4 regions of the Phyllobacterium sp. 0TCS1.6A genome follow, and region 1 is predicted to be linked to each of the others. Evidence: riboswitches for the same ligand, from Rfam matches in the RefSeq annotation. Region 1 holds a riboswitch; each other region holds the start of a gene.
The links. A riboswitch is a leader RNA that binds a small molecule or an ion and turns the genes downstream of it on or off. The one in region 1 is predicted to bind cobalamin.
Positions count from the first base shown of each region.

Region 2: another riboswitch for cobalamin. It lies ahead of OSJ75_RS05280 (hypothetical protein); the one in region 1 lies ahead of OSJ75_RS01740 (CbtB domain-containing protein).
Region 3: another riboswitch for cobalamin. It lies ahead of OSJ75_RS20510 (ABC transporter ATP-binding protein); the one in region 1 lies ahead of OSJ75_RS01740 (CbtB domain-containing protein).
Region 4: another riboswitch for cobalamin. It lies ahead of OSJ75_RS19130 (aromatic ring-hydroxylating oxygenase subunit alpha); the one in region 1 lies ahead of OSJ75_RS01740 (CbtB domain-containing protein).

Region 1 covers NZ_JAPMAB010000001.1:370,069-373,271, forward strand. The annotation lists gene OSJ75_RS01735 (cobyric acid synthase) at 1-1,103, shown strand, start outside; cobalamin riboswitch at 1,147-1,382, shown strand; gene OSJ75_RS01740 (CbtB domain-containing protein) at 1,429-1,608, shown strand; gene OSJ75_RS01745 (CbtA family protein) at 1,718-2,428, shown strand; gene cobU (bifunctional adenosylcobinamide kinase/adenosylcobinamide-phosphate guanylyltransferase) at 2,428-2,952, shown strand; gene cobW (cobalamin biosynthesis protein CobW) at 2,957-3,203, shown strand, end outside.
Region 2 covers NZ_JAPMAB010000002.1:231,146-234,348, reverse strand. The annotation lists gene OSJ75_RS05290 (hypothetical protein) at 1-108, opposite strand, end outside; gene OSJ75_RS05285 (peroxiredoxin) at 244-903, opposite strand; cobalamin riboswitch at 1,144-1,400, shown strand; gene OSJ75_RS05280 (hypothetical protein) at 1,492-1,731, shown strand; gene OSJ75_RS05275 (GAF domain-containing protein) at 1,790-2,761, shown strand; gene adh (aldehyde dehydrogenase) at 2,939-3,203, shown strand, end outside.
Region 3 covers NZ_JAPMAB010000011.1:108,367-111,569, reverse strand. The annotation lists gene OSJ75_RS20515 (DUF2126 domain-containing protein) at 1-728, opposite strand, end outside; cobalamin riboswitch at 895-1,104, shown strand; gene OSJ75_RS20510 (ABC transporter ATP-binding protein) at 1,400-2,209, shown strand; gene OSJ75_RS20505 (ABC transporter substrate-binding protein) at 2,206-3,162, shown strand; gene OSJ75_RS20500 (FecCD family ABC transporter permease) at 3,163-3,203, shown strand, end outside.
Region 4 covers NZ_JAPMAB010000010.1:39,647-42,849, forward strand. The annotation lists gene OSJ75_RS19125 (hybrid-cluster NAD(P)-dependent oxidoreductase) at 1-228, opposite strand, end outside; gene OSJ75_RS19130 (aromatic ring-hydroxylating oxygenase subunit alpha) at 228-1,469, opposite strand; cobalamin riboswitch at 1,580-1,775, opposite strand; gene OSJ75_RS19135 (L-fuconate dehydratase) at 1,885-3,162, opposite strand; gene OSJ75_RS19140 (SDR family oxidoreductase) at 3,172-3,203, opposite strand, start outside.

The sequences.
Region 1 (3,203 bases):
GGGTCGGGGAGGGCGCCGACCTGGTCATAGTCGAAGGGGCGGGATCGCCGGCCGAGATCAACCTGCGGGCGGGAGACATCGCCAATATGGGCTTTGCAACGCGCGCCGGTGTTCCGGTGGTGCTCGTCGGCGATATCGACCGTGGCGGTGTCATCGCGTCCATCGTCGGTACACACACCATTTTGCCGCAAGAGGATCGCGGCATGATCGCCGGCTATATCATAAACAAGTTTCGCGGCGACGTATCGCTGTTCGACGAAGGGTTGAAATCGATCACCGATTTTACCGGCTGGCGTTCCTTCGGCGTTGTTCCATGGCTCAAGGATGCGGCGCGCCTGCCGGCGGAGGATTCGGTCGTGCTGGAGCGGCTGACCCGAAGTGCCGGCCCCGCGCTGAAAATCGCCGTGCTGGTGCTCGACCGGATCGCGAATTTCGACGATCTTGATCCACTCGGCAGCGAGCCGGCCGTCGAACTCAATTGGGTGCACCGAGGCGAGCGGATACCGGCCGATGCCGGCCTTGTCATCATTCCGGGCTCCAAATCCACCATCGGCGATCTTCAGCAGTTGAAAGCGAATGGCTGGGATCAGGATCTTCATCTCCATCGCCGGCGGGGAGGCACGATTGTCGGCATTTGTGGCGGCTACCAGATGCTTGGGCGCAGCATATTCGACCCTGACGGCATCGAGGGACCTGCGCGAGAGGTCGATGGTCTTGGTTTTCTCGACGTCACGACCATCATGGAGCCTGAAAAGACCGTGCGCAATGTGACGGCGCATTCGCTGCATTTCGACTTGCCGCTGGAGGGATATGAAATCCATCTCGGCAGGACTGCCGGGCCCGATTGCACCCGGCCTGCGACGCGTATCAATGGGATCGATGATGGAGCGACTTCCGCTGACGGCAAGGTTTTCGGAACCTATCTCCATGGATTGTTCGGCGCCGACGATTTCAGGACGCAGTTTCTGCGTTCGATGGGAGTTGTGGCGGAACCGTCGAATTACAAGGCAGGCGTGGAACTCGCCCTTGACGCCATCGCCGCGCAACTCGAGCAGGTTCTGGACATCGATGCGCTCCTTTCCGTCAGTTCGATCTCCCGGTGAAGGCCATGGCGGATTTGTTTTGACATTTCGCGCGCTTGGTGACTAACGTTCGGGATTGATTGGTTCCCGCTTGGCCAAAGGCTTAGGGATCAAAAGGGAATACGACGACCGTACCCATCAGGGCGGTCCAACCGTAGCCGACCCCGCGACTGTAGAGCGGATAGGATCATGCCATCGCTGCGAGCCGAAGCGCTTGCAGCAGCCACTGGGAAACCGGGAAGGAGGCAAGGATCTTATGACCCGCGAGCCAGGAGACCTGCCAGTCAAAGGGCAATAATGCCCAGAACCGAAGGATTGTCCCTTCTGGCCCTGCACGGAGGTTGTTATGGCTGCCACTTCTACTTCGAATACGATTTCCATACCGCTTGCTTCGCGTATGACGACCGCTGTCGTCTCGCTGCTGCTCGGTGTCTTCATCATTTATGGCGTCGGCATGGCCCATTCCGACATGCTGCACGATACCGCGCATGATACGCGCCATTCCTACGGTTTTCCCTGCCACTGAGCCGAAGCTGAATCTGATTCTTTAGCGCGCTTGATTGCCGAAAAACCTGCGGTTTTGACCGATATCGTTGCGGTATCGGCACAATCGTATTCCGATGGGGACTGAAACCATGTTGGTAAAATATCTTCTGGCTACAATCGTGGCCGGATTGTTCGCCGGTATCCTTCTCACGCCGGCCATGTATGTCCGAAACGTACCTCTGATCCTGCACGCCGAACAATTCGAAGGCGAGGGCGGGCATTCGCACGAATCGGACCATGCGGCGCAGGGTGCCGCTGCGACGCCGCATGAACATGCCGAGGAGGCCGGGGCAGAACTCCCGTTAGGACGGCTTGGCAATACCTTGCTGATCAATCTCGTTGCGGGTGCGGGCTTTGCACTGGTGACCGGCGCAGCCGCCCTGTTTCTCGGCCGTCGCATCACGTTGCAGAACGGCGTCTATTGGGGTCTGGCAGGGTTCTTCATCTTCAACTTCGCACCCGCTTTCAGCCTTGCGCCGGAACTGCCCGCAATGCCCGCTGCCGATCTCGCGGCCCGTCAGACCTGGTGGCTGGTCACAGTTCTGCTCACGGCCGGCGGCCTCTATCTGATCGTGCTTAAAGATTTCATCTGGGCGAAGATCGCCGGCATTGCGCTCATCGTCGCGCCTCATCTCTACGGCGCGCCCGAGCCCGATAATCTCACCTCGCCGGTTCCGCCGACGCTGGCATCGGAATTTGCCGTATCGACGTTGGCGACGAACCTCTTCTTCTGGGCCGTACTCGGTATCTCGCTGGGCTGGCTCCTGCAGACTTACGCTCAATCGGAGCTTGAAGTCTGATGCATGAACTGGATCGCGGCTGCACGCTCGTGCTTGGCGGCGCGCGGTCCGGCAAGTCGAGCTTTGCCGAAGGACTAGCCGAAAGTTCAGGCAAGCGCTTCGTCTATATCGCAACCGGGCGTGCCTGGGATGAGGAGATGACACAGCGTATCGCGCTTCACCGACAAGGACGTGGCGCTTCGTGGGTGACGGTAGAAGAGCCGCTCGATCTCGTTGCGGCGCTGGAGGCGAATTGCGGGGCGGAGAATGTGGTTCTCGTCGATTGCCTGACGCTATGGCTGACAAACCTCATGATGGCTGAAAAGGATGTGGACGAGGAAATTGCGCGGTTCGTCGCGCTGCTGCCCAAGCTGGAAGGCGCGACGTTGCTCGTATCGAACGAAGTGGGCCTCGGCATCGTGCCGGAGAACCGCATGGCGCGCGATTTCCGCGACCATGCCGGCAGGCTCCACCAGGCGGTGGCCAAGGTTGCCGCGAGTGTTTATTTTCTGGCAGCCGGGCTGCCGCTCAAAATGAAGGGATAATGAAATGCAGGGGCACAAGATTCCGGCGACGGTAATCACTGGTTTTCTAGGATCGGGCAAGACGACGATGATCCGCAATCTGCTGGAAAACGCAGATGGCAAGCGTATCGCGCTGATCATCAACGAATTTGGCGATCTCGGCGTCGATGGCGGACTGCTCAAGGGCTGCGGCATCGAAGCCTGCCGGGACGAGGACGTCATCGAACTCAACAATGGCTGCATATGCTGCACCGTGGCCGATGACTTCATTC
Region 2 (3,203 bases), on a different contig from region 1:
TTGCGCGCTCGCGCTGTCCGGCTCGATCGCCTGCAGCATGTCGCGCAGTTCCCGCAGGCGCAGATACAGGTCCCCGTCGGAATATTTCACCTTCTTGCACGGCTTCATCGGAGACATCCCTCCACGGATCTTCCGACGTTGGGTTAGACCATGTTTCGGCCCGCCCGTCAGGGCATGTCATTGCGCGGGAGCGGCCTGCGGGAGAATTTTCTCCCGCAAGCCATCAAGTCGCGATGATGCCGCTCAGCCTGCCGGCTGCCTGGTCTTGCGCAGATAGGGCAGGACGCGCTCGAAACCGCCGAAGCGTTTTTCCGCGTCTTCGTCGGAAACGGCGGCGGTGATGATGACATCCTCGCCCTGTTTCCATTGCGCCGGAGTCGCCACCTGGTGCTTCGCCGTCAGCTGGATACTGTCGATGGCGCGCAGGATCTCGTCGAAATTGCGTCCGGTCGTCATCGGATAGGTCAGGATCAGCTTGATCTTCTTGTCGGGGCCGACGACGAAAACCGAACGCACGGTGGCATTGTCGGCGGGGGTGCGGCCCTCGGAAGAATCGCCGGCTTCGGCCGGCAGCATGTCGTAGAGCTTGGCGACCTTCAGGTCCTTGTCACCGATAAGGGGATAGTCGACCTCGTGTCCGGTCGCCGTCTTGATGTCGTTCTTCCATTTCGAATGGCTCTCGACCGGATCGACGGAGATGCCGATGATCTTGGCGTTGCGCTTCTCGAATTCGGGCGCAAGACCGGCCATGTAGCCGAGTTCGGTGGTGCAGACCGGGGTGAAATTCTTCGGATGGCTGAAAAGCACCGCATAGCTGTCCCTGATCCAGTCGTGGAACCTGATCTCGCCCTGGGTGGTGTCGGCAGTGAAATCCGGCGCAGTGTCGTTAATGCGTAAGCCCATCGCTGTCTCCATTTTCGCTGAGTTCAGGCACCAGAACGGAAGGATTTGACGCGTTCCTCGCGCAAAAAGCTCCCGTTCACGCCAATTTCGCCGGGATTGTAGCGCGAGAGAGGCAAGAAGCAATGGCAAAGGCGGAGAATGGGGCGGCCTCCGGGAGCGCCGCAAGGCCGGCCGGTTCCGCCATGGCCGAGTTTCCCCGGTATATCGCCGATGCTCCCTTGACGGATCGGCCGGCGGTGGTTCTTATAGCGCCGTTCCGGTTCTTCCTGCCGCAAGGCAGGGAGCTAAGAGGGAAGTCCGTGAGGCAGGTTTGAACGCCTGCCGAAGCCGACGCTGCCCCCGCAACTGTAAACAGCGAGTTGCTGTCCCCGTCCATTCGCAAACCCTGGGTTTCGCGGATGGTGCGGTAAGCCACTGAAGCAATTTCCGCTTCGGGAAGGCCGGCCAGCAATGATGACCTGTGAGCCAGGAGACCTGCCGAAACATGTTGAATGTCCACGGGCGGGGTGTCCTGTGTCGCTTTGCATCGGCCCGCTGCTGCAATTCAGACGCAAAGCCCCGTCCATCACGATGATCGGGGTTTTTATCATGGGTCTTTCCTTCTGCCAGAACAGGAGCGGCATCCGCCGCGATGTCGATGCCTCCACCGCGCCCGAGGATGTTTTCATGCGCTGGCTGCTGTCGCGCCCGCAGGGCTCGGATATTGCCGAGGCGGCGCGGCGCGAAGTGGCGCGGCTTGAATCTCCCGCCAGCCGGCATGAAGGGGCGCGGCGGCTGCACGAATTGTTCCGTGCGCTCATCGAGGCTGAGCGGCCCGTCAGGGCTTGACCTGCGGCGGTTCTGGCCTAGTGTTGAAGTTGATGACCAAGACTTCGGGAGGAGGGACTTGGAGAAAAGTCAGAACGGCTTGCATGCCGAACAGATTCAGACGGCGCTGACCGGCAATGCAGCGGCGAAATCGGCGCTTGTCGCTTCATGGGGGCGATCGATGCGCCTCTATGGCTTGCAGCCGGATGACGAGCGCAGGCCGACCATCATCCTCACCGACCGCGAATTGCGCGAAGCGCGCGAAAGGCTCGGCTCCCTGATATCCACCGCCTCCGCTTCCCTCGACCGCCTCTATTCCGCCGTCGGCGGCGCCGGCTGCTGCGTGCTGCTTGCCGACAAGAACGGCGTGCCGGTCGACCGGCGCGGCTATGAGGGCGATGACGCGACTTTCTCGAAGGTCGGCCTGTGGACCGGCGCCGTATGGAGCGAGGAAAGCGAGGGCACCAACGGCATTGGCACGGCGATCGCCGAACAGCGGCCGCTGACGATCCATCGCGACCAGCATTTCCGCAGCCGCAACACGGCGCTTTCCTGCACGTCGGCGCCGATCTTCGATCATTGCGGCCGGCTGATGGCCGTCATCGACGTTTCCTCGGCGCGCGCCGACCTGACCGAGGGCGTGGTGCGGCTGATCGGCATGGCGGTCTCAGACGCGGCGCGGCGGGTGGAGGCCGAGAATTTCCGCCTGGCCTTCCCGCGGGCGCGCATCGTCATGGCCGAGGGCGACCCCGGCAGCGAGCGCGCGCTGAATGCGCTGATCGCGGTCGACCAGGACGATCTCGTCATCGGCGCGTCGCGCTCCGCCCGGCAATTGCTGGGCCTCACCGACGAGAACCTGCGGACGCCGCTGCCGGCAGCCAATCTGCTGGGCCATGAACGCGACGCCGCCGCCGATTTCGCCGCGGCGGAACGCAGCGTCATCCAGCGCGTGCTGCGCCGGGCCAATGGCAATGTCTCCGTTGCCGCCAGCATGATGGGCATGAGCCGCGCCACGCTGCACCGCAAGCTGAAGAAGCTCGGCCTGAACTAGTGTGGGACGATCGCCTGTCGCAGATATGCGACAAATGCCGGCATCAACTCGCCATGGCGGGATGACAGCCGCGCCAGAGCGCGCGAAGCTCTCCATAGCCGCAGGAGGCGGCCCGGAAATTCGCGCGTATTGCATCTGCAGCAGTCCGCTGCAGGAGCCGGCGCAAGGGAGGAAACCATGAACAAGGTAGAATTCAACCGCACTGTAAAACCCAACTTCAAGGCCAGATACGGCAATTTCATCGGCGGCAAGTTCGTCGAACCGAAGGCCGGCAGATATTTCGAGAACACCTCGCCGGTGAACGGCCAGGTCCTTTGCGAGGTGGCGCGATCGGACGCCAGCGACGTGGAAGCGGCGCTCGACGCCGCCCATGCCGCCAAGGAAGGCTGGGGCCGCACCAGCGCTGCCGAACGCAGCGTCATGCTCAACAGGATCGCGCAGG
Region 3 (3,203 bases), on a different contig from region 1:
CCGATCCAGCCCGCACCGGGCAGGTAAACCTCGCACCAGGCGTGGAGGTCGGTGAAATCGACGCTGGTGCCGGCCGGGCCGTCGAGCGCCACGAGGTCCGGCTTGAGCTGGATGAGATAGCCGGACACGAACCGCGCCGCCAGCCCGAGATTCCGCAGTACCTGGACGAGAAGCCAGCTCGTATCGCGGCACGAGCCGGTTCCGGCGCGCAGCGTATCCTCCGGCTCCTGCACCCCGGGCTCGAGGCGGATGACATAGCCGATCTCGCGCTGCAGGCGGGCATTGAGCGCGACGACGAAATCGACCGTATTGACCGGCGTCCTCTCGATGGAGGCGAGGAAATCGGCCACCAGCGGCCCGCATGGCTCGGGCTCCGTATAGATCGACAGGTCCCGGCGCAGCTCCTGCGGATATTCGAACGGCCAGGTCTCCGCTTCCGGCTCGACGAAGAAATCGAACGGATTGTAGACGGTCATGTCGGCAACGAGATCGACTTCGATCTTCAATTCGCTCACCGGTTCCGGAAAGACGAAACGCGCGAGGAAATTGCCGTATGGGTCCTGCTGCAGATTGACGAAATGATTGGCCGGGCTGACCTTCAGCGAATGGCTTGGAACCTTGGTGCGGGAATGGGGCGCAGGCTGGAGCCGGATGATCTGCGGCCCGAGCCGGATGGGCCGATCATATTTATAGTGCGTCAGATGGTAGAGCGCAGCTTGTATTGCCATGTGGCCTCATATCCAGACAGAGATCCCTCGGGTGCGAAGCCCACCTTAAGCTAACCTACTGCGGGGCCTTGTCACGCTCAAAATTTGATCACGCCCAAAATTTGTTCCCTGCCGCTTTTTATCGCCAGCCGGCCAGTGCGGGCTGTTCCCTTTGCCTGCGCTTTGGGTTACAGATTCGAGCGATGGTTTCTCCGGTTCGACAAAGCCGGAGATGAAAAGGGAACACGGTAAGGCGTACCCAAACGGGACCGATGCCGTGGCTGCCCCCGCAACTGTAGGCGGTGAGTGAAGCCCGATATGCCACTGGGAAACCGGGAAGGCAGGGCGGAATGACGACCCGCAAGCCAGGAGACCTGCCATCAAACGGATAACTCGAACCGGACGGGGTGTGCCGGCGGCGATGCAGTGCCGGTAGATTCGCGTCTACTTTTCCGGTCCATTCGAAGGCCCGGTCCGTTTCGGAGGCATAATCGTCCCTGCTGACCCCTTCCAGAACAGCCGGACATGCCAACGCCGAAAGCAAGTATCTCCGCCCTCTTCGCATCGTCTCCCGCCGCTCCGTGGGTGAGCGTCGCCCTGCGGCCCGGCAAGGTCAAATGCCTCGCCGACACTTGCGCATGTTATAACATATCATTATGGCTTGCCCATCATGCAGCATCGAGGATATCTCAATGAGTGAGCCCGCCCTGTCGATGGATGCGCTCGGCTACCGCGCCGGCAATGGCCGCATGCTGGTCGAGCCGACGAGCCTCGAGATCGGCGCCGAACAGCGGCTGGCGATCATCGGTCCGAACGGCGCGGGCAAATCGACATTGCTGCGCATGATGGCCGGGCTGCTGAAGCCCTCCTCCGGCAGCGTCCGCATCCATGGCGACGACATTGCGGCGCTTCGGCCGCTCGACCGTGCCCGGCTGATCGCCGTCGTCGGCCAGACCGATGCGCCCGCCGGGCAATTGCTCGTGCAGGATTATGTCGCGCTCGGCCGCATCCCGCACAGCGGCGCCTTCAGGCGCGACGAGGACGCGGCAATCGTCGAGGAGGCGCTTGTCCGCGTCGATCTGGCGGCATTCGCGCGCCGGCCGGTCGCCTCGCTGTCGGGCGGGGAGCGCCAGCGCATGCAGCTCGCCCGCGCCCTCTGCCAGAAGCCGAAAGTGCTCTTCCTCGACGAGCCGACCAATCATCTCGATCCGCGGGCGCGAAGCGAGCTGCTGGCGCTGGTCGGCGGCCTCGGCGTCACCACGATCGCCGTGCTGCACGACCTGCCGCTCGTCGCCCCCTTCGCCACGCGCATCGCCGTCATGCAGCAGGGTCGGGTCGTCGCGACCGGCACCCCGGACGAATGCCTGACGCCGCGGATCGTCAGCGACGTCTTCGCCCTCGACGTGCTGAGGATGCGCCATCCCTCGCAGGACCGCGACCTGATGGTCTTCGAGGCCAGCCTCCCCCATTCCGCATCCCAGCCCATACGGAGCAAATCATGAAGAAGTTCGCGCTATCCCTCGCTCACATGCTTGCGCTGCTGGTGCCGCTGCCGGCGCTTGCCTTCCCAGTCACCGTCGAAAGCTGCGGCCGCTCCGTCACCTTCGACAGCGCGCCGAAGCGGGCGGTGATCCAGGACATCAATATGAGCGAGATGGCCTTCGCGCTCGGCCTGCAGCCGTCGATCGTCGGCGTCAGCGGCATTACCGGCTGGTACAAGCTGGACGATGCGTTCAAGCAGCAGCTCGGCGACATTCCGGAACTCGCGCCGAAATATGCCAGCGTGGAAAACCTCGTGGCGGCAAGCCCGGATTTCTTCTTCGCCGGCTGGTATTACGGCATGAAGCCCGGCGGCGACGTGACGCCCGATACGCTGGCGCCCTATGGCATCAAGACGCTGGAGCTGACGGAAAGCTGCATCCATCTCGACAGGAACAGGCCGGCGGCGACCATGGAACTGCTCTATGGCGACATGAAGAAGCTCGGCATCATCTTCGGCAAGGAGGCCGAGGCCGACAGGCTGATCGCCGGCTGGAAAGAGCGCCTGGCCGAGATAAGGTCGAAGATCGGCAGCGACAGCGGCACCCGCGTCTTCCTCTATGATTCAGGCGACGACAAGCCTTTCACGGCCGGCAAGTTCGCCATCCCGACCGCGATGATCGCCGAAGCCGGCGGCACCAATATCATGGCCGACATGGAAACCAGCTGGGGCACGACATCCTGGGAAACCGTGGCGGCGCGCAACCCGCAATTCCTCGTGCTGCTCGATTACCAGGACAATGCGGGCTATGCCAAGCTGCTCGACTTCCTGAAATCGCACCCGGCGATGAAGGAGACCGACGCGGTGAGAAACCAACGCTTCGTCGCCCTGCGCTATGCGGAACTGACGCCCGGGCCGGCCAATGTCGAGGCAATCGCCAAGATCGCCAACGCGATGCACCCGGAAGCATTCTGAGTGCAGATACCGGGCCGCACGATCTTCGGACTGGGCGCGGG
Region 4 (3,203 bases), on a different contig from region 1:
CGTGAAGGTCCGCAGGATGGATTCGGGCTGCGTCCCGAGTTCGAAGGTCATGAACTGGCCCGGCTCATACCGGAACCAGTTCTGATTGTCGGAGCGAAAGGTGAAGGTCTTGACGTTGGGCGCTTCCTCGACGACCGACAGGCACTCCAGGAGGTGCAGCCTGTCGCTCCACGGCTGCATCTGGTCGAGATGTTTGTAACCGTGGCCCTGGGGAACGCCCATGTTCATCATGCCACCCTGCTGAGCTTCGCGTCGCCGCCGAGACGGCTTTCCATCATGTTGCCGTACCATTCGAGGAATTGCAGGACGCCACCCTCATGCTCGGGCGAATAGGGTCCCGGCTCGTAGGCAGGCGAGCGAATGCCGAATGCATTCTCCTCGACGATCCTGCGATCCTGGTCGTTGGTCTCGAGCCAGACATGGGTGAGCTCGTCGATCGTATAATCGACGCCTTCGACCGCATCCTTGTGCACCAGCCACTTCGTCGTCACCTGCGTTTCGTTCGGACCGAGCGGCAATACCCGGAACGAGATGGCATGATCGGCGAGAATGTGGTTCCAGGTACCGGGATAATGATAAAGCAGCAGCGAGCCGATCCGGCGCGCATTGACATCGTCGCTCAACTGGCGGCCGACGGCGCGCCTGCCCGACAACGTATAGCTTTCCGCCTCGCCCAGCAGCGGCACCCGCGTTGCACGGTATTGGCCATTGTCGGAGATGCGGAATATGCTCGGCAGGCCCTCGGATTCGCACTTGTCCCAGTGGGCGACGATCTCCGGATCGCTCTTCGATCCCTGAATGCCGGTTGCGCTCGGCGCTTCGGGGAACGTCTTGCACAATTCAGGATGGTTGCCTGCGCAGTGATAGCACTCGCGGTTGTTCTCCCATACCAGCTTCCAATTGCCCTTCTCGACAATCGTGCTCTGATAGGCGATCTTCGTTTCCGTCAGGCGGTGCGGGGCCAGATACGGCTCTAGCAGCGCGCGTGCAGGCCCAAAATCCGGCGCCACCTGGGCAAGGCAGATGAAGACATATCCGCCGACGCTCTCGCAATGCACCGGCTTCAGGCTGAACTGGCTCGCATCGAAATCATCGCCCATCTGCCGCGCGAACAGCAGCCGGCCGTCGAGTTCATAGGTCCATTGATGGTAGGGGCACACAAGCTTGGCCGAGCTTCCGCGCTCGCCCGCGCAAATGCGCGAACCGCGATGGCGGCAGGAATTGTGGAATGCCCGAATGTTCTTCTCCCGGTCGCGCACGATGACGATGGGATAGTCGCCGACCTGCACGGTGAAGTAGTTGCCGGGGCGCGCCACCTCGCAATCATGGCCCACGAACAGCCAGTCGCGGTAGAAGATCGTCTCCATGTCCAGCCGGAAGTAATCCGGATCGGAATAGAAGGGCTGCTCCAGCCCGTAGCCCTGTTTGCGCTGCCTGAGGCTTCTCAGTAGTTCCGCTTGAATATCCATGTCGTGTCCTCGCCTGCCAATATTGCGAAAGAACTGACTGGTGGTGATGGAGAAGATGCCTGCACGGGCATACCGGGCATTATCATACTCCTTGATCGCCCACCGCGATCAGTCGGTTTATGGCCTGGGGCTGGTTTCCGGGCTCTGGAGCTCCCTCGCAGGACGCCGCGACGCCTTCCCGGGAATTCCCCAGTGGCTCTTTTGCCGCGTTTTACTCCACCACCGTTGCGGGGGCAGCGCCGGGTTCAGACCGGCTTCCCAATTCTCCGCTCCCCTAGAAGCGGCACCTCAAGCAGCTCCATATGAGCACTAGGCAAGATAAAAGGATAGGTGCGGAAACGACATGGCATTTACGCAAGACGACACGGCCCGCCTCATGGCCGGCCGTGCCGCAGATACGCGGTTTTCGCAGGTGCTAGCCGCGATATCGATATTGCTCGATGGACTGGGGCTTCATCTCGATGGAGAAGCCGGGAAGCGAGGGTGGCATATAGGCCGCATCGCGTATGACGCATGGATCGACGAAATGCTCGTGCAGATGGTCGACATACTCGATCACCCTGCCCTCCTTGGTGCCGGAGACGGCGACATAATCGAGCATCGACAGATGCTGGACATATTCGCAAAGGCCGACGCCGCCCGCATGGGGCCAGACCGGAAGTTGATACTTGGCCGCAATCAGCAGGACGGCGAGCACCTCGTTTAGGCCGCCCATGCGGCATGAATCGATCTGCACCACGTCGATCGCGCCTTCGGCGATGAACTGCTTGAACATGATGCGGTTCTGGCACATCTCGCCGGTCGCCACCTTGACCGGGTGGATCGCCTCGCGGATCTTCCTGTGGCCGGCAACGTCGTCCGGGCTCGTCGGCTCTTCGATGAAGAACGGCTTCACGAAGGAAAGCTTCTTCACCCAGTCGATGGCTTCGCCCACTTCCCAGACCTGGTTGGCGTCGATCATCAGGATGCGGTCCGGTCCGATGACCTCGCGCGCGATCGTAAGACGGCGGATGTCGTCCTCCAGATCGCGTCCGACCTTCATCTTCACATGATTGAAGCCCGCATCCACCGCTTCCTGGCACAGGCGGCGCAGCTTCTCGTCGGAATAGCCGAGCCAGCCGGCGGATGTCGTATAGCAGGGATAGCCTTCGCGCTTCAGCGTTTCGATGCGTTCCGCCTTGCTCTGCTCTGCCTTGCGCAGAATTTCCAAAGCCTCGTCCCGCGTCAGCACGTCGGTCAGGTAGCGGAAATCGACGATATCGACGATCTCCTCGGCGGTCATCTCGCCGACGAGCTGCCAGACCGGCTTGCCGGCCTGCTTGGCCAGCAGATCCCAGACGGCATTGACGACGGCCCCGGTAGCAAGATGCATCGCCCCCTTGTCCGGCCCGATCCAGCGCAATTGACTGTCGCCGGTGATGAAACGCCAGAACCGCCCCGGGTTCTCCTTCACCCAGGCAAGATCGAGGCCGATGACAAGATGCTTCATCGCTTCGATGGCAAGGCAGCAGATTTCATTGCCGCGCCCGATGGTGAAGGTCAGGCCGTGCCCCGAGAGGCCGTCAGTATCCGTATCAAGCACCACATAGGCTGCGGAATAGTCCGGATCGGGGTTCATCGCATCCGATCCGTCCAGGCTTTGGGAGGTTGGAAAACGGATATCGAAGACGCGAAGGTCGGTAATGCGGGTCATGTTCTTTCCTCAGACGGTCCAGCCGCCGTCGATATTGTAGG